DNA from 2 places in the Thalassospira marina genome. Region 2 is predicted to be linked to the other one. Evidence: predicted binding sites of a transcription regulator. Region 2 holds the regulator's gene; the other holds the start of a gene.
What was found. Region 2 encodes HrcA, which represses chaperone genes, less so after heat shock. Its sites were predicted from a motif close to GTTAGCACTCNCCNNNGGNGAGTGCTAAC; they were not measured.
Positions count from the first base shown of each region.

Region 1: the regulator HrcA is predicted to act here: its motif matches at 4,300-4,328, upstream of groES (co-chaperone GroES).

Region 1 is NZ_CP024199.1:2,638,442-2,647,142, reverse strand. It holds gene CSC3H3_RS12075 (AraC family transcriptional regulator) at 1-168, shown strand, start outside; gene CSC3H3_RS12070 (hypothetical protein) at 509-3,565, shown strand; gene CSC3H3_RS12065 (DUF805 domain-containing protein) at 3,757-4,158, shown strand; gene groES (co-chaperone GroES) at 4,395-4,682, shown strand; gene groL (chaperonin GroEL) at 4,745-6,400, shown strand; gene CSC3H3_RS12050 (GGDEF domain-containing protein) at 6,692-8,602, opposite strand; gene dctP (TRAP transporter substrate-binding protein DctP) at 8,605-8,701, opposite strand, start outside.
Region 2 is NZ_CP024199.1:4,255,084-4,263,784, forward strand. It holds gene CSC3H3_RS19325 (O-antigen ligase family protein) at 1-941, opposite strand, end outside; gene CSC3H3_RS19330 (glycosyltransferase family 2 protein) at 938-1,861, opposite strand; tRNA gene CSC3H3_RS19335 (tRNA-Leu) at 2,086-2,172, opposite strand; gene hemW (radical SAM family heme chaperone HemW) at 2,340-3,524, opposite strand; gene rdgB (RdgB/HAM1 family non-canonical purine NTP pyrophosphatase) at 3,666-4,262, opposite strand; gene rph (ribonuclease PH) at 4,336-5,052, opposite strand; gene hrcA (heat-inducible transcriptional repressor HrcA) at 5,314-6,372, shown strand; gene grpE (nucleotide exchange factor GrpE) at 6,425-7,069, shown strand; gene cobB (Sir2 family NAD+-dependent deacetylase) at 7,230-7,991, shown strand; gene CSC3H3_RS19375 (ArsR/SmtB family transcription factor) at 7,958-8,653, opposite strand.

The DNA of each region.
Region 1 (8,701 bases), 1.6 Mb from region 2:
ATGCGGGCGGCAAACCTGTTGGAAAAACAGGATCATTCAACGGGCGCGGTGGGTGAAATGGTCGGCTATCAGTCCGAGGCCGCGTTTCAGCGGGCATTTAAAAACCACATGGGTTTGACCCCGGCGCAATGGCGGCGAAGCGCACGGCAGGAGGGGCACCGGGATTGAGTGGCGCCATTGCGTATTACACAGGGCTATGGGAACCCTGAATTTTGGTGAGTTTCCGAGGCGGGGTTGGTAGCGAAATTTCGATGCGTCATGTTGCGGGTGAGAGATTGATTTTTGATTTGATGGGGCCGGAGCGCCACCGTTTTCAGTGGTTTTTCCGGCGCGGGTGAAAGGTGGATCTCATGACGATGGCTGCTGATTATTGTGACGAAAATTTCGTTTAAAAATTAAATATATTTCATATTCATCAATTTAAGGTTGATGGTGATTTTGTCGGCCCTTAAAGTTTTTCCATGGAGCCAGCGCGCGGGGTGCTGCTGGCGACAAGGAGAGAGGGGCCATGAAATATTGGGGAAAGCTGCGGGCTTTTATGCTGGCAGGGATGGCGAGCTGCGTTGCAAGCGTTGCCATCGCACAAACATGCGAAACGGCACTGCGCGATACGCCGATGGTGCCAACCGATCATGAATATTGCAAATCGCTAACCGAAACGGTGCGCCATCCCGGTGCGTTGCCATTAAACGAATATGAAGCGGCATTGTCGCAGTTTTTCAATAACTGGTGTCACCGCGATACGGCATCGGGCTGGGTGCGTGACAAATATGTCCGCGATACCGGCCCCTATACCGCCGCCCGGGTTGCCGGGCAGAAAGGCGCGCCATGGGACGGAACCTATCACGGGACGCATGCGCCGGTTGTGATCTGGTATTCGCCCGATATGGTGACATGGCTGGAAAAAAACCGGCCCACCGGCAAAGCCCACCCGGACCCGCAAGCCGCCATTCCCGATGGCGCGATGATGGTGAAGGAAATGTATCCCGAACCAGCGGCAGCCTGCGCCAAATACGACCCCAACTATCTTTTCCCAACCAGTGGTGCTGCGATTATGGTGCGTGATGCACAAGGGTCAAAGGATGGCTGGTTTTGGGGCTGGTATGGCTGGCCCGGTGAAGGCTGGGCACCAGATTGGCCCGCGGGCGAAAGCAATGCGCCGCCCAATATGGGTTTTGGGCAATATTGCGTGAATTGCCATGGTTCTGCCCACGACCTGACTTTTGCCGAAGAACGCAATATGGAAGGCCATCCCGGCCAGCCGGAAGTGTTTTTGTCGCAGGACTTTTTTGCCGGTCAATATATCGGCACAGGTGCCGTACCGCGAACCGGGACGAAAGCCACGGCAACCGCCGCAGCCGATGATGATATGGGCGATGATATCCATTCCCTGCGGGCGCATATGGAAGCACGACCAGTGCCGCATGGCCAAAAACGTGCCGAGCCATTACAGGAATTGCTGGCACTGCTGCGCAAGGCAGACCGGTTTGGTGCCGTGCCGGACCACAGCTTTATCATGCCATCGCAAACCTATGACAATGTCTGGATGCCGGCCAAAGGGCCATCGCCGCAAAGCCAGTATCTGACCAGTGACCAATGCACTGGATGCCACGATGCAGGCAGCACTGGCCTGCAGTTTGATATGACAATGCCGGACCCGCAAAGCGACAAGCTGCTTAATTTGTCGCCCTATGCAACATGGCGGTCATCGCCGATGGGCCTTGCCGGGCGTGACCCGATCTTTTTTGCGCAAATGGCAAGTGAGACCCAGACCTTCCATCATGACCAGGCCGATCTGGTGCAGACAACTTGTTTGGGCTGCCACGGTATTTTGGGCCAGCGGCAATTCCAGATTGACCATGCAACCGATAATGCCGGTGATTGCGGTGTATTTGACCGCGATATTGTTAATGCCGTGCCATATCCGCCCGAAAACCCGAGTGCAGGCCACGCATCCTATGGGGCGCTGGCACGCGACGGAATTTCATGCATGGCTTGCCATCAGATGGTGCTGGGCAAGGAGGCGACGGAAAAATATGCCAATGACCCGCAAAATGCCTGTGTGCTGAAACGCCAGGAATTGATCAATGCGGATAATACCGGTTTTGGCAAAACCTTTACCGGCAGTTTCCTGGTTGGTCCGGCAGGCAAGCTGTTTGGCCCGTTTGATAAACCCCAAACCCACCCGATGGACTATACCCTGGGCATCAAACCGGAAAAGGGTGATGCGATCAGCACATCGGAAATGTGCGGGACCTGCCATACGGTACATTTGCCCGTGCTGCATGATGGTAAGACAATTGCCCATGTATACGAGCAGACAACCTATGCCGAATGGGCCTTTAGCGCCTATCGCACGGGAACCACTATTGACGGGCCATTGCCCGGCGGTGCGGGATCGGTGCCGGAAACCTGCCAGGATTGCCATATGCCTTCGCGTGATGAAGGTGGCACATTCAAAAGCAAGATTGCCAGTATCCAGGAGTTTTCAAATTTCCCGGCGGCAGCCAACACCTTTGCGCCCGGAGATATCGACCTTGAACAGCGCGAAGGATTTGCCAAGCATACGCTGGTGGGGCTGAACCTGTTTCTGGTGAAAATGTTCCAGCAATTCCCTGACATTATGGGCGTGCCAACCGCAGACCCGATGATGAATTCCAAAAAGGCGATTGATCCGCTGGAATTGACCGCACGCGCGATTAACCAGCAGGCGGAAAATGATACGGTCAGTATCAGCCTTGGCGATGACCGTGTTATTGCCAATGGCAAGCTTGGTGCAACTGTCAGTATCACCAGCCATACCGGGCATAAATTCCCATCAGGTGTCGGATTCCGCCGTGCCTTTGTGAATTTCGAGGTGCTGGATGCCAGCGATAAGGTGATTTGGGCATCGGGCCGGGTGAACAAGGCCGGGGTGCTGGTGGATCAGAATCATAAACCGATCACAGGCGAATTGTGGTGGGATGAAAGCTGCAATGCGCGGATTGAACCGGATAAGCGCCTGCATCAACCCCATTACGAGGTGATAACCAGCCAGAACCAGACGCAGATTTATCAGGAACTGGTCAGCACTCCGCCGCTGGATGGTTCGCAATTTGCCTGTGGGCATAATGTGCGGCCACAGGGGGAACTGACGACCAGCTTCCTTTCGATTTGTGCCGAGGTAAAGGATAACCGCCTGCCGCCGCCTGGCTATCTTGGTCTGGCGGAACGGACGGAAATTTCCAAGGCGTTGGGAGCAGGGGCCGACCTTGCCGAAGATGCCGGCTTTACCGCCGTTGGCACCGACCCGGATTATGTGGGGCCGACCGAACAGGGCGGGGATAGCCTGCGCTACGAAATCAGCCTGAAAGAAATTGATGGCACCCCGGCAAAGGTACGCGCGCGGCTTTATTACCAGGCCACACCGCCCTTTTACCTGCAGGACCGTTTCTGCACGGCAAAAGGCGATGATACCGACCGCCTTGCCTATCTGGCGCAGTATTTGAACCTTGATGGTACCAAGGCTGAAAACTGGGCATTGAAGCTGGTTGATACCGGGCCTGTTGATATTGCAAAACAATAGGAACAATGCCCGTTAACAGGCGTTGAGCAGACCATTAAAACCGGTACAGAGGGCAAACCTTCTGTGCCGGTTTGTTTGTGTGTTTCAATGTTGTATCGCTTCGGTTGCAATCGGATTTTCTCGGATTGTGAGGTGTGGTGTTATCGGCACGGGCGGTGTATGAGGGATTTTTCATATTTGCGGGGGATGGAATGAATTTTGGCGAAGCGATCCGTTCCGGATTCATGAATTACATCAATTTCAAGGATAGATCGTCGCGATCGGCCTTCTGGTGGTGGGAGCTGTTTGCCCTGATCGCGGCAACGCTGCTATCGATTATCGATACCGCGTTATTTGGCTGGGATAATACGACAGGACCGTTAAATTCGCTGTTTAATCTGGTCGCGTTCATTCCAACGCTTGCACTTGGTGTGCGCAGGCTTCACGATACGGACCGGTCAGGCTGGTGGATGCTGCTGATCTTTTTGCCCTTGATCGGGATGATTGTGCTCATTATCTGGTGGTGCAAGCCAACCCAGCTTGGTCCTAATCGCTTTGGCCCGATGCCCGCGGATTATTACCGCCAGAACGGCGTGGGTGATGCCGATTTTTAAGGGGTGGCCAGCCTTATTTGCCGGGTTTAGGGGGGCTGACAGGGCAGGTCCTGTTTTTTCGCGAATGTGGCGGAAAATATGACTTTTTTGCGACCTGTACCTTTGGGGTGTTGACAATTTCCGAGCGTTCCCATACATGCTGTTAGCACTCGCCGGGGGTGAGTGCTAACCATGGCTCATCCCGGTTAGTATCGTAAACATTTTGAGCCTTAGCTTATTAAACGGAGTTGTCGAAAATGAAGTTCCGTCCGTTACATGATCGTGTACTGGTACGTCGCGTCGAATCTGACACCAAGACTGCCGGTGGCATCATTATCCCGGATACCGCGAAAGAAAAGCCGCAGGAAGGCGAAGTCGTCGCGGTTGGCTCAGGCGTTCGCAAGGAAGACGGTTCGCTCGTCGCCCTTGACGTTAAAGCTGGTGACAAGGTTCTGTTCGGCAAATGGTCGGGCACCGAAGTCAAGCTTGACGGCGAAGAACTGCTGATCATGAAAGAATCCGACATTATGGGTATTCTGGCCTAAGTCAGCCCGTTTGGGTGATGAAGGTTTGATGTTCATCCGTCTCATAGAGAGGAAAGAATACAATGGCTGCTAAAGACGTAAAATTCTCGACCGAAGCCCGCGCCAAGATGCTGCGTGGCGTCGATATCCTTGCTGATGCCGTTAAAGTGACGCTCGGCCCGAAAGGCCGTAACGTTGTCATCGACAAATCCTTTGGCGCACCGCGCGTGACCAAGGACGGCGTTTCGGTTGCCAAGGAAATCGAACTGTCGGACAAGTTTGAAAACATGGGCGCACAGATGCTGCGCGAAGTGGCTTCCAAAACCGCCGATCTGGCTGGTGACGGCACCACCACCGCGACCGTTCTGGCCCAGGCTATCGTTCGTGAAGGCAACAAGGCTGTTGCTGCCGGCATGAACCCGATGGACCTGAAGCGCGGTATCGACCTCGCAACCGGCAAGGTTATTGAATCGGTCATCAGCCGTGCACGCAAGGTTTCGGGTAAAGACGAAATCGCACAGGTTGGTAACATTTCTGCCAATGGCGACCGTGAAGTCGGCGACATGATCGCTGAAGCCATGGAAAAGGTTGGTAACGAAGGCGTTATCACCGTTGAAGAAGCAAAAGGCCTGCACACCGAACTCGACGTTGTCGAAGGCATGCAGTTCGACCGCGGTTACCTGTCGCCGTATTTCGTAACCAATCCGGAAAAGATGGTTGCTGAACTCGACAGCCCGTACATCCTGCTGTTCGACAAAAAGGTTTCTTCGCTGCAGCCGATGCTGCCGCTGCTCGAAGCCGTTGTTCAGTCGGGCAAGCCGCTTCTGATCATTGCTGAAGACGTTGAAGGCGAAGCCCTGGCAACCCTGGTTGTCAACAAGCTGCGCGGCGGTCTGAAGATTGCTGCTGTTAAGGCTCCGGGCTTTGGTGACCGTCGTAAAGCCATGCTTGAAGACATCGCCATCCTCACCGGTGGTCAGGTCGTTTCTGAAGATCTCGGCATCAAGCTTGAGAATGTCAGCCTCGACATGCTCGGTACCGCCAAGTCGGTTACCATCACCAAAGAAGAAACCACCATCGTTGACGGTGCTGGCGAGAAAGCACAGATCGAAGCCCGCGTTGGCCAGATCCGCGCTCAGATCGAAGAAACCACCTCTGATTACGATCGTGAAAAACTGCAGGAACGTCTGGCGAAACTCGCTGGCGGTGTTGCCGTGATCAAGATCGGTGGCGCTTCGGAAATCGAAGTGAAAGAACGTAAAGACCGCGTTGACGATGCTCTGCACGCAACCCGCGCTGCTGTTGAAGAAGGCATCGTTGCTGGTGGTGGTACGGCTCTGCTGTACGCAACCCGCGCGCTTGACGGTCTTGAAGGTGCAAACCACGACCAGACCATCGGTATCGACATCGTTCGTCGCGCTCTGCAGGCTCCGGTCCGCCAGATCGCACAGAACGCCGGTGTTGACGGTGCCGTTGTTGCTGGCAAGCTGCTCGAGCAGGACGACGTTGAATTCGGTTTCGACGCCCAGAAGAGCGAATACACCAACCTGGTTAAAGCCGGCATCATCGACCCGGCCAAGGTTGTTCGTACCGCACTTCAGGACGCAGCTTCGGTTGCTGGCCTGCTGATCACCACCGAATGCATGATCGCTGAAAAGCCGGAAGAAAAATCTGCCGGTGGCGCACCTGACATGGGTGGCATGGGCGGTATGGGTGGCATGGGCGGTATGGGCTTCTAAGCCTTACCCACCAGCTTACCTTACGGTTAGGAAAAGGGCTCCGCTTTGCGGGGTCCTTTTTCGTTGGGGATCCGCCGATGGTAAGCGGTGGTGTGCCCGGATATAACTGGTTGGGTCTTCGCCACCTTGCGGCTGAGTTATGTGTGTTTGGTTAGTTATCGGCCGCAGTCTGGTGCAGCGTCGTTTGCGCGGCACAGGCGATGGTGGACTGCCATCGTTATTGACGGCAGTTTCGCACGGTTCCGGAAGGGGGCAGATGAAATGCCCCCCCTCGAATTGACAGCTTGGTGTTCAGCCCGCGTCTTTTAGTGACGTTACGGCAACATCATTGGTGCCGGTCGCGTGGCAAACGCGGTTGCGGCCGGTTTCCTTGGCTTCATAAAGCGCCCAGTCGGCCCGTTTCAGGGTGGTGAGGGGATCTTCATCATCCTGGTTGGTGGCAACACCCGCGCTAAGGGTGATTTTGATGCGGTGCTTGCCGGCCTGGATCGGGCTGTTTTCAATTTTGCGACGGATGCGTTCGGCCAGGGTCACACCGGCCTGGCTATCGCTGTGGGGCAGCAGAATGACGAATTCTTCACCGCCGAGGCGGAAGAACAGTTTTTCTTCTTCGAACCGCAGGCAGCCAAGAGCAAGGCTGGCAACGTTTTTAAGAACAATATCACCGCAATTGTGCCCATAGGTGTCATTGACCCGTTTGAAATGGTCCACATCCAGCATGATCATGCTGTAGGGCGTGCCAATACGACGGGTTTGGGCGTGGATGCGTGCTACACGGTCTTCGAACGCAGCCCGGTTAAACAGGCCGGTTAACGGGTCATGGCTGGCTTCAAATTCCAGTTCTATGCGGCGCAGTTTTTGCTGATGCACGTTTTTAAGCAGGCCGATCATGCGTTTGGGGTGGTCATCATCGCCCCATTCAATGACCGAACCTGAATGCTGGAACCACACCCACTGGCCGGTGCTGCCTGCCTGCATGCGGACCTCGATTTCAAAAACCGGTTTGCTGCCAACGATATGTTCATCGATGGTGTGGCTGAACAATTCACGGTCATCGGGGTGGATGCGATCGGCAAAGCTTTCAAAGGTCAGGCAGATTTCACCCTGCGGCAGGGCCAGCAGGCCATAAAGGTTGGACGAGAAATAGCCTTTCTGTTTTTCAAAATCCCAGTCCCACAGGCCCTGGCCGGTTGAATCCAGCGCGAATTGCAACCGTTTGTCGAGTTCGTTGCGACGGCGCGCATCGCGGCGCTTTGCCCGCCTGTCGATGCGGATTTGTAAAAACAGAAACAGGGTAACAGCCACCACCACGATGGACGCGATAATGGCGCTGCGACGCGTAACCTCGAAGGCATCCATAAATTCGCTGACGGGCACCTGCATGTAAATGGTTACAGGCAGGCCAGGTATGTTGCGTTTGCCCAGCACGAAATCACCCAGAATGGTGACGGAATTCGCCTCCATCGAATGTTCGTCATAATAAAACGCCCAGAAGGCATTTTCCTTTTTCTCGGATAGCCATTTTGGTGTTTTGGCGGAATTGAGATGGGATTCGGTGGTTAGATTGACATTGTTATAGGTTGATATGCGTGTTTTTGATTTGGCAAGAAACCGTTCAAGGGGGGTGTCCTCGTACGGGGTGGCAGCACGGACAAGAACAATAACGACGCCGGAAAATGTACCGTTTTTGGCCCACATGCCCCGTTCAATGGCAACATATCCCGCCTTCATCCCGACATTTTCGGACGCGCGCAAAGCCGGTTCCTGCCAGGAATCACGGTGGCGGGCCAGAATGGCTGCTGTTGGCAGGTTTTGGGCATTCAGGCCCTGAAAGGTAAATTCGTGAACAATGTTGCCTGATGCATCAAGCTGGATATAGCCCACAAGGTCGCGGTCATCCTGGATGATGGCGGCAAGCTGGTCTTCCAGTGTTGTGACGGGCTGATTGGCCAGAATGGCGCGGGTGGCAATCAGGGCAACACCATCGGCCTTTAGCAGGGTGACGGAAAGATTATCGGCATAGGTGGCAATGGCGAAATCGGTGGTATCAAGCGCCTTGTCGCGGGCGACATGGTGTTCTTTCAATGTTTGCGCGCCCAGCATGAACAGAATGCCCAAAAGCAGCCCGATTGACAGAAACACGCTGAGAAAATCTTCGTCAAGGAAGCGACGCAGGCGCGAAATGTTGTGAGGTTTTTTCATCATCATTGCCCCGCAAACTGTTCGAGGGTTTGCAGGGCCTTGCTGGAGATGCCAATGGTGTTTGCCATATCATCCTGATGGGCAAGCAGCAGAACACGT
Region 2 (8,701 bases):
CAGACCCGCTCGAAGCTACCCATGCCAATGCCAGTCAGAGGATGCTCGGTAAAAAAGCGCCAGCCCATCAGAGCCAGTTGCCCGTAAATCGAGGCGGCGTAATCAGAAATGATGGTGCCAAGATCGGTCACACGGCTGGCGATACGGCTGCTTAACGACAATAACAGGCCGATCCCGGCAATACCGGCAACACCAATAACAATCGATAAAAGCCGCGACCGCCCGCCAACAAGAAACAAACCGATCACCACCGCCGCAATACCGGCAAGGCTTAAAACGCTGGCAGTGCGTTCACCGCTTAGAAAAATAACCGCCAGAACCGGCAGCATCACCAATGCAGCAAGGGTAAAAGCCCTTTTATCGCCGAACGCCTGACGCGCCACAAAGGCCAGCGCCATGACGCCAAAAGCCAGTTTCGAAAGATAACTGCCAATATTCGGCCGGTCGAGCGGGCCGGTCAAACGTCCAGATTCGGTTATCAATTGCCCGGTCAGCAATGACGCGCCGCTCAGGAACTGATACAGGGCATCAAACGCGGCCAGTACCAATGTTGCGGTAACGGCATAACAAACAGTGCGAACCGCAGACCGATCAGTAATCACCCAGCGTGTTGCCGCGGCATAAAACACCACAAACCGCACCCAGATCAGCCCGCGGGTAAAGCTTTTGCTTGGAAATTCAGCCAGTGGGGCGACCACCACAACCAGCATCAACAATGCCACCAACAGGGCGAAAATATCTGCTTCGCGTATCCAGGCCCAATCCCGGCGCAACGTACTGCGCACCAAAAACAATATTGCCACCAGCACCAGTGCCACATCGGCAGCACCGCGCGCAAACAGCAAAAACACCGGAATCAGGCACAAAAACACAAGGGCGCTGCCCCGCAGGCGATTTTCAATTTTTTCACCATAGGGCAAAGCGGCAGATAATTTCGTCACTGTGAAATGGGCCTCCGAACCGCGGGAATGGAATTAAAGGCAGCATAAAAATCATCAAGCATCGCGCCATCCGCCTTTATCAGCCCTGCCTTGGCGCCAAAATAGGCAATCTGAATTTTCAGACCCGGCATTGCATAACCATCACGCAGGGCCTTGCGGGCTGCCGAAATGCATTTCTGCCCCAGTTTCTGGCGGCTGACGCGATCAAGCTGCGGATGCTGGCGCAGAAAATGATAAAAAGTCATGAAGCGATCATGATGCTGCTGAATTTTATTATCCGACAAATGGCTGCCTTCATCTGGCACCCAGGTAACCACCGCATCGGTATCGACAAGGCAGCGCGCCTGTGAAGCCAGCCTTAATGGCAGGGATTCGTCCTGAATGAAAACCTGTTCGTCACAGCCCCCGGCATTGGCAAACAAACTGCGTTCCACCAGCCATGTCATGCGTATAAGCCCCCTGCCAAGGGCACGTTTGAACGGATTGGTATGAATATGTGCCGCTGGTTCAGCAGGAATTTCGCGGGGGCGAATATCGGCAATCGCATCGGCGGTTTTGTGCCATTTGCCATGCACCATGTCGGCACCATGACGGCGCGCCAGCCCCAGCAATGTTGCAACCGCATTGGGCGCAATCACTTCATCGCAATCAAACAATACCAGAAAATCGCCAGTCGCGGCCTTCGCCCCCTGATTGAGGCGAATAGCGGGGCCTTTATTTTCGGTATTTTCAAGGATTTTTACATGGGCAAGCCCGGCAGTTTCCGCACGCAGAACAGAAAGCGAGGCATCGGACGATGCATCATCGACAAAAATATATTCCGCGGAAAAATCGCCACTCTGTTCGCGCAGGGACCGGATGAAAAACGGCAAAACAGCCGCCTTGTTATAAACCGGCAGAACATAACTGATATCTGGCACCCATGCCCCCATTTGCCAAATTCGCGCTGTGCAGTTCTACCGGTATCACCGGGCCACTGCAAAGACAAAAGGCATATCAAAATGCCCACGCATCGGAGAGTACGAACAGGTCGTAATACTGGCAGGGATTGGCAGGCTCATCCAACAACAGGGAAGGCCAGGCACACCCAAAAAACAGGCCAGAAAATACAATACCCCAGTACATCAAAAGATGTACTGGGGTATGGTGCCCAGGAGAAGACTCGAACTTCCACGACCTTGCGGCCACTGGCACCTGAAGCCAGCGCGTCTACCAATTCCGCCACCTGGGCTTAGGGGCTAGTTGGTTGTTCCAGATTTGTCGTCCGGAACGGGGCGGAATATACGCGCTGACAAACAAGTGTCAACAAACTTTTTCAAAGTTTTTGCGCTTCTTTTTGCAGTTTTTTGACGGCCCCGAAAAAATGACGCAAATCCGCCATTTCCCGATATCGCCCCCTTAAACCGCAGGATCAAAAAGGTAGCCCAGAACAGCATTCAGACGATTGCGGCCCTGTCGGGTGGCCTGCAAACCGCGTTCATCACAGATCAAATCACCCGACACGATCAGGGTTTCAAGCCGTTCGGAATCGAGAAGATCGCGTGGTCCGGCCCCGCCGATCCGGTCAAACCGGGCCAGGGGAATCGGCTCATTCAGGCGCAGGCCCATCATCACCATTTCGATCAGGCGTTCACCATTATCAAGAACGACTTCTTCCTGTGTGCCATTGCCCAACTTTTCGACCCGGTCCAACCAGATATCAGGCGCACGGTGACGGCGTACCGCCATGGGCGTTATATGGCCATCATTGCCCACCACGGCCTCGCGGCCATGTGCGCCCGGACCAATGCCCAGATAATCGCCATAGCGCCAATAAACCAGGTTATGGCGGCTTTCCTGCCCCGGGCGGGCATGGTTGGAAACCTCGTAACAGCGATAACCTGCCAGTTCGGTTTCTTCCTGAGTGATATCATAAAGCTCGGCGGCCAGATCCTCGCCGGGCACCTTCAATTCGCCGCGCTGATGAAGGGTATAAAACCGCGTGCCCGGTTCGATGGTCAGCTGATAAAGCGAGATATGCCCCCTGGTGATATCCAGCCCTTCACGCAATTCACGCCGCCAGGCCTGCGGATCATGTTCGGGGCGAGCATAAATCAGATCAAAGGAAAAACGGTCAAACACGGTAGCGGCAACATCAAGCGCGCGGCGGGCTTCGCTGGCATTGTGAACACGGCCCAAAAATTCCAGATCACGATCATTTAACGCCTGAATGCCCAGCGACACGCGATTGATGCCATTGGCCGCAAAGGCAGAAAACCGGTCAATCTCGACCGTGCCGGGATTGGCCTCCAGCGTAATTTCAACATCATCGGTCATCGGCCAATAGGTGCGGATATCGGCAATCAGGGCACCGGCCGTTTCCGGGTCCATCAATGAAGGTGTGCCACCGCCAAAAAAGACCGACCCCACCACCCGGTCCGGGTGGCGTGCGGCCCCGGCAGCCAGTTCGGCGCGCAACGCCGCCCGCCAGCGTTTATGATCAACATTGCTGGCAACGTGGCTGTTGAAATCGCAATAAGGACATTTCGACAGGCAAAACGGCCAGTGAATATAAATGCCAAAGGGGACGGTTTCAGACGTCATTTAAGGTGCGTTCTTTCAAATTTGCGCAAGGCACGGCACAGTCGAGCCGTCAAAGTATGCCTTATAAAATTCAGGCACCGACGATATCAACCGACGGTGCCCAAACCGGCCAGCAGGGTGCGGAGAAACCCCGACCTGCCCCTATGCGAAACAGGCTTTCACAAGCTGGTCAAAAGCACGGGCACGGTGGCTCATTTCATGTTTTTTGGCAGCGGGCATTTCACCAAAGGTCTGGTCATAACCACGCGGCTGGAACATTGGGTCATAACCAAAACCGTTTTTACCGCGTTTTGGCCACACCAGATCGCCTTCAATGCGGCCCTCGAAATTCTCAACATGGTCATCAGGCCAAGCCAGCGAAAGGGCACATACGAAATCGGCCCGACGGTCAGGGTGGTTGCCCACCGCCGTATTGACCTTTTCCATCGCCATATCAAAATCACGATCCGGCCCGGCCCAGCGGGCGGAATAGATCCCCGGTGCACCATCAAGCGCCCACACAGCCATGCCCGAATCATCGGCAAGGGCGGGAAGCTTTGCCGCACGGGCCGCTGCCAGTGCCTTTAACTGGGCATTGCCGATAAAGGAATTTTCAGTTTCCTCAGGCTCTGGCAGGCCAAGATCGCCTGCCGACACCACATCGATCCCGAAAGGGGCAAGCAGTTCGGCAATTTCAACGATCTTGCCTTTGTTATGGCTGGCAATCACCAGCTTCTTTTCCGTAAATCGACGTACCATTTTCCCGCCTGTGGGTTTGTCGTGCAGGGATAATCCGGGTCGTTAACCGGCATCGCAATGCCGATTGCGGGTTTTACAAACCCAGGGCTTCGCGCTGTTTGGCAAACAGTTCGTCACAGCCCTTGCGCGCCAGATCAAGCATCTGGTCAAACGCACCGCGGTCAAACGGCACATCTTCGGCAGTAGCCTGAATTTCAACAAGGCCGCCATTGCCTGCCAGAACAAAGTTGGCATCGGCACCGGCATTGCTGTCTTCGGCGTAATCAAGGTCAAGAACCGGGGTATCATTGTAAATACCACACGAAATGGCCGCCACCGCCTGAGTCAGCGGAATTTCCTTGATCAGGCCAAGGCGGCGAACGCCCTGAAACGCCAGATGGGCCGCAACATAGGCCCCGGTGATTGACGCCGTACGCGTGCCGCCATCAGCCTGGATAACATCACAATCCAGGCGCATCTGCATTTCGCCCATCGCCTTAAGGTCGGTGACGGCACGAATGGAACGCCCGATCAGACGCTGGATTTCCTGGGTACGGCCGGACTGGCCGCCGCGAGTAGCTTCACGCTGCATGCGCGAATCGGTGGCACGCGGCAGCATGCCATATTCCGCCGTGATCCAGCCCTTGCCCGAATTGCGCATCCAGCCAGGAACCTTGTCTTCGACCGTGGCAGTACACAGAACATGCGTATCACCAAATTTAATCAGGCAGGAGCCTTCGGCATATTTGCTGACACCGGTTTCAATGGTGACGTCGCGAAGCTGATCAAGGGAACGACCGGAAGGACGCATAAAGGGAACCTCGTAAGAAAATGATTAAACCAGCCGGCAGGATGGCAGGCCAGATCCTGAATGCGGCCAAGCTAATGGCCCCACCTGCAAAGGTCCAGCATTTTCCCCGGTTTCTTGCCGGTTTGATCACCCCGACAGGCCCATATGCCTGCAAAGATGCAAATATGTGGCCCCTGCCCCCATCCAGCCTGCAATTGACGCCGCGAAAGGGGCTGTCTAAATTCGAAGGATTGCACAAAACCGTATTTGACAGGGTCTTGAATGGCACTTTTGGACAACACAATGCTGGGTGATCTGAATGAACGATCCCGCGAGGTGTTCCGTCAGATCGTTGATGCCTATGTCGAAACCGGCGAACCGATCGGATCGCGCACCATTGCCCGGCGCCTTTCCGAAAAGCTTTCGGCGGCAACCGTGCGCAATGTCATGGCCGATCTTGAAGATCAGGGGCTTCTGGTTGCACCGCATATTTCGGCTGGCCGCCTGCCCAGCGAGAAGGGATTACGCCTTTTTGTCAATGCGCTGATGGAGGTGGGCGACCTGCCCAATGCCGAGCGCGACCAATTGACGAAAAACTGCGAACGCGCGGGTTATTCGCTTGATGAAATGCTGGGCGAAGCCACCAGCATGCTTTCGGGTCTGTCACGCTGTGCCGGTCTGGTTGTTGCACCAAAAACCGACGGGCTTCGCCTTAAACAGATCGAATTCGTGCCACTTTCGCCGGGCAAGGTACTGGCTGTACTGGTTTCGCAGAATGGCAGTGTGGAAAACCGCATTGTCGATGTGCCAACCAATATGCCGACCTCGGCATTGACAGAAGCGGCGAATTATCTAAATACGCAGCTAGCTGGAAAAACACTTGATGATGCACGCCTTCTGGTCGCACGCGAACGCGAACGCATCCAGACGGAGCTTGACGTTCTTTCCGCCAGCCTGATTGATGCAGGCATTGCAACCTGGGCAGGCGGGGTTAAGGATTCGTCGCTAATCATTAAGGGGCAATCACAGCTATTGGAGAATATTGCCACGATCGAGCAGCTTGAAACCGTCCGTCGACTGTTTAACGTTCTGGAAGCCCGCGATCAGATGATCGAACTTCTGGACGTCACATCGGAAGCGGAAGGGGTTCAGATTTTTATCGGGACCGAAAACAAGCTGTTTGGTGGATCGGGTTTGTCGATGGTGATATCGCCCTATCAGAACGCCGAAGGAAGCATTGTCGGCGCAATCGGGGTTGTCGGACCGACGCGGATCAATTATGCCCGCATAATTCCGCTGGTCGACTATACCGCCAAACTGGTCGGGCGACTGATTGGTTAATTTTATGTGGCGCTGCGTGTCAGGCCACACAACAAATGAAGGTAGTCCAACAATGACGGAAACCGCAAAAAACACCACCGAAGAAGAAATGCAGAACGCATCGCCGGCCGAACAGGTCGCCGCCGAGGAAGCCGCACAGGAAGACGTGGCACAGGACCAAGCTGATGCTGCTGGCAGCGCTGACGACGTGATTGCCGCCCTGCAGGCCGAAAATGCCGAGCTGAAAGACCGCCTGCTGCGCACCGCGGCCGAAGCCGAAAATATCCGCCGTCGCGCCAAGAAGGACGTCGAGGATTCGGCTAACTACGCCATTACCAAATTCGCACGCGACCTGCTTGATGTTGGCGATAACCTGCGCCGCGCCCTTGAGGCTGCTGGCGATGGTTCGCAGCAGAATGAAGCGATGAAAACGCTGATCGAAGGCGTTGAAATGACCGAGCGTACCCTTTTGAAATCGTTCGAGCAGAACGGCATCGAAAAGATGGAGCCGCTGGGCGAAAAGCTTGACCCGAACAAACACCAGGCTGTTTTTGAAATGCCAAGTGCTGAACATCCTGAAGGCCATGTCGCCCAGGTGATGCAGGCAGGTTATGTGCTGAAAGGTCGCCTTCTGCGCCCGGCCATGGTTGGCGTTGCCAAGGGTGCCGCCCCCGATACCAGCGCCGAGCCGGGCAGCAATGTTGATACTTCGGCCTGATCAAACGGCCCGATGTTAATTTTCAAAATGGCCCCGCGCACTTTGCCGGGGCCATTTTTTTTGCCTGCTTTTATGACGGCCTTTCTACCGGCACATCAGATTGGAGGGGGCATTTCAATGTTGTAAGCTACGCCCGGATTTTTGAAAGACCGGAGCAGCCATGAGCATTTCCAGCACCCTGATCGAGATATTGCGCAACGAGGCCGCACCGATTGTCATTCTGACGGGGGCCGGCATTTCGCGCGAAAGCGGTTTGCACACCTTTCGCGACCCGGATGGCATTTGGGCCAGATACGATATTTCCGAGGTTGCGACCCCCGAAGCCTTCATCGCCAATCCGGAACTGGTGCAGTCCTTTTACAATGACCGGCGCCAAATCCTGCATGATGCCAGCGTCATCCCCAATGCAGCGCATCAGGCCCTTGTCCGGCTGGAACAGGAATGGCCCGGTGAAGTGTTGCTGGTAACACAAAATATCGATGACCTGCATGGTCGCGCAGGCAGCAAAAACCTGATCCACATGCATGGTGAATTATTAAAAGTGCGCTGCAATCACTGCGATGCCATTTCACCCTGGCAGGATGATTTGGGTGCGGGCGATACATGCCCGGCCTGTGGCAAAACAGGCGGCCTTCGCCCGCATGTGGTGTGGTTTGGGGAAATGCCGCTGGAGATGGAGCGGATCTATCAGGCGCTTGAAAATTGCGGCCTTTTCATATCGATCGGCACATCGGGCAATGTTTATCCTGCGGCGGGGTTTGTTGAAGTTGCCCATCATCAGGCGCAGGCCGAGACTCTTGAAATCAACCTTGAGCCCAGCGACGGGGCCAGCCTGTTTGACCATGCCCTATATGGTCCGGCCACCAAATGCGTGCCTGAATTTGTCGATCAGTTACTGGGAAGGGCCAAAAACAGGTCGTAAAAGGCCTTTTCCCCTGCCGGGGTAAAATCGATCACGCGCGAATCGTTTAATCGCCTGGCCCAGCCAAGATCAAGCATACGTTGCAACAGCCCGGCACCCAAAGCCCCCGCCAGATGTGAACGCCGCATGCTCCAATCCAGGCATTCGCGGCATAACGGGCGGCGTAGCTGGCGCATTTCCGCCAGATCAAGGCCAAAACCTTCGATAAAGGTGGCACCCTGCCTGGTCAGGCGGATATCGCCAACATCATCAAATTCAACCACTTGATGTTGTTGCAGTTTCTCAAACAGGGTCACACCCATTTCACCCGCCAGATGGTCATAACAAATGCGGGCCTTGCGCAATGCAGGGTCACGCGGGCCTGTTCGCACCCGGTTATGGCCTGTACGCTGGGCAATCCCCATCAGAGTTTCCAGCAAATCGACAATATCGGGGTTACCAATGGTGAAATAGCGGTGCCGCCCCTGTTTGCGCGCAGCTAAAATGCCGCCTTCATGCAATTTCGCCAGATGTGAACTGGCCGTCTGGGCGGTAACACCAGCTTCAAGTGCCAGCTCGGTTGCCGTCAAGGCACGACCGGACATCAGCGCGGTCAGCATATTTGCCCGCGCCGGATCACCAATAAGTGCTGCCACACGGGCAATGTCCGGTCCTTCTTTCATAGTTCGATCCTAATCGAAACATTCCTGTCAAACAATCGCGATAATGGC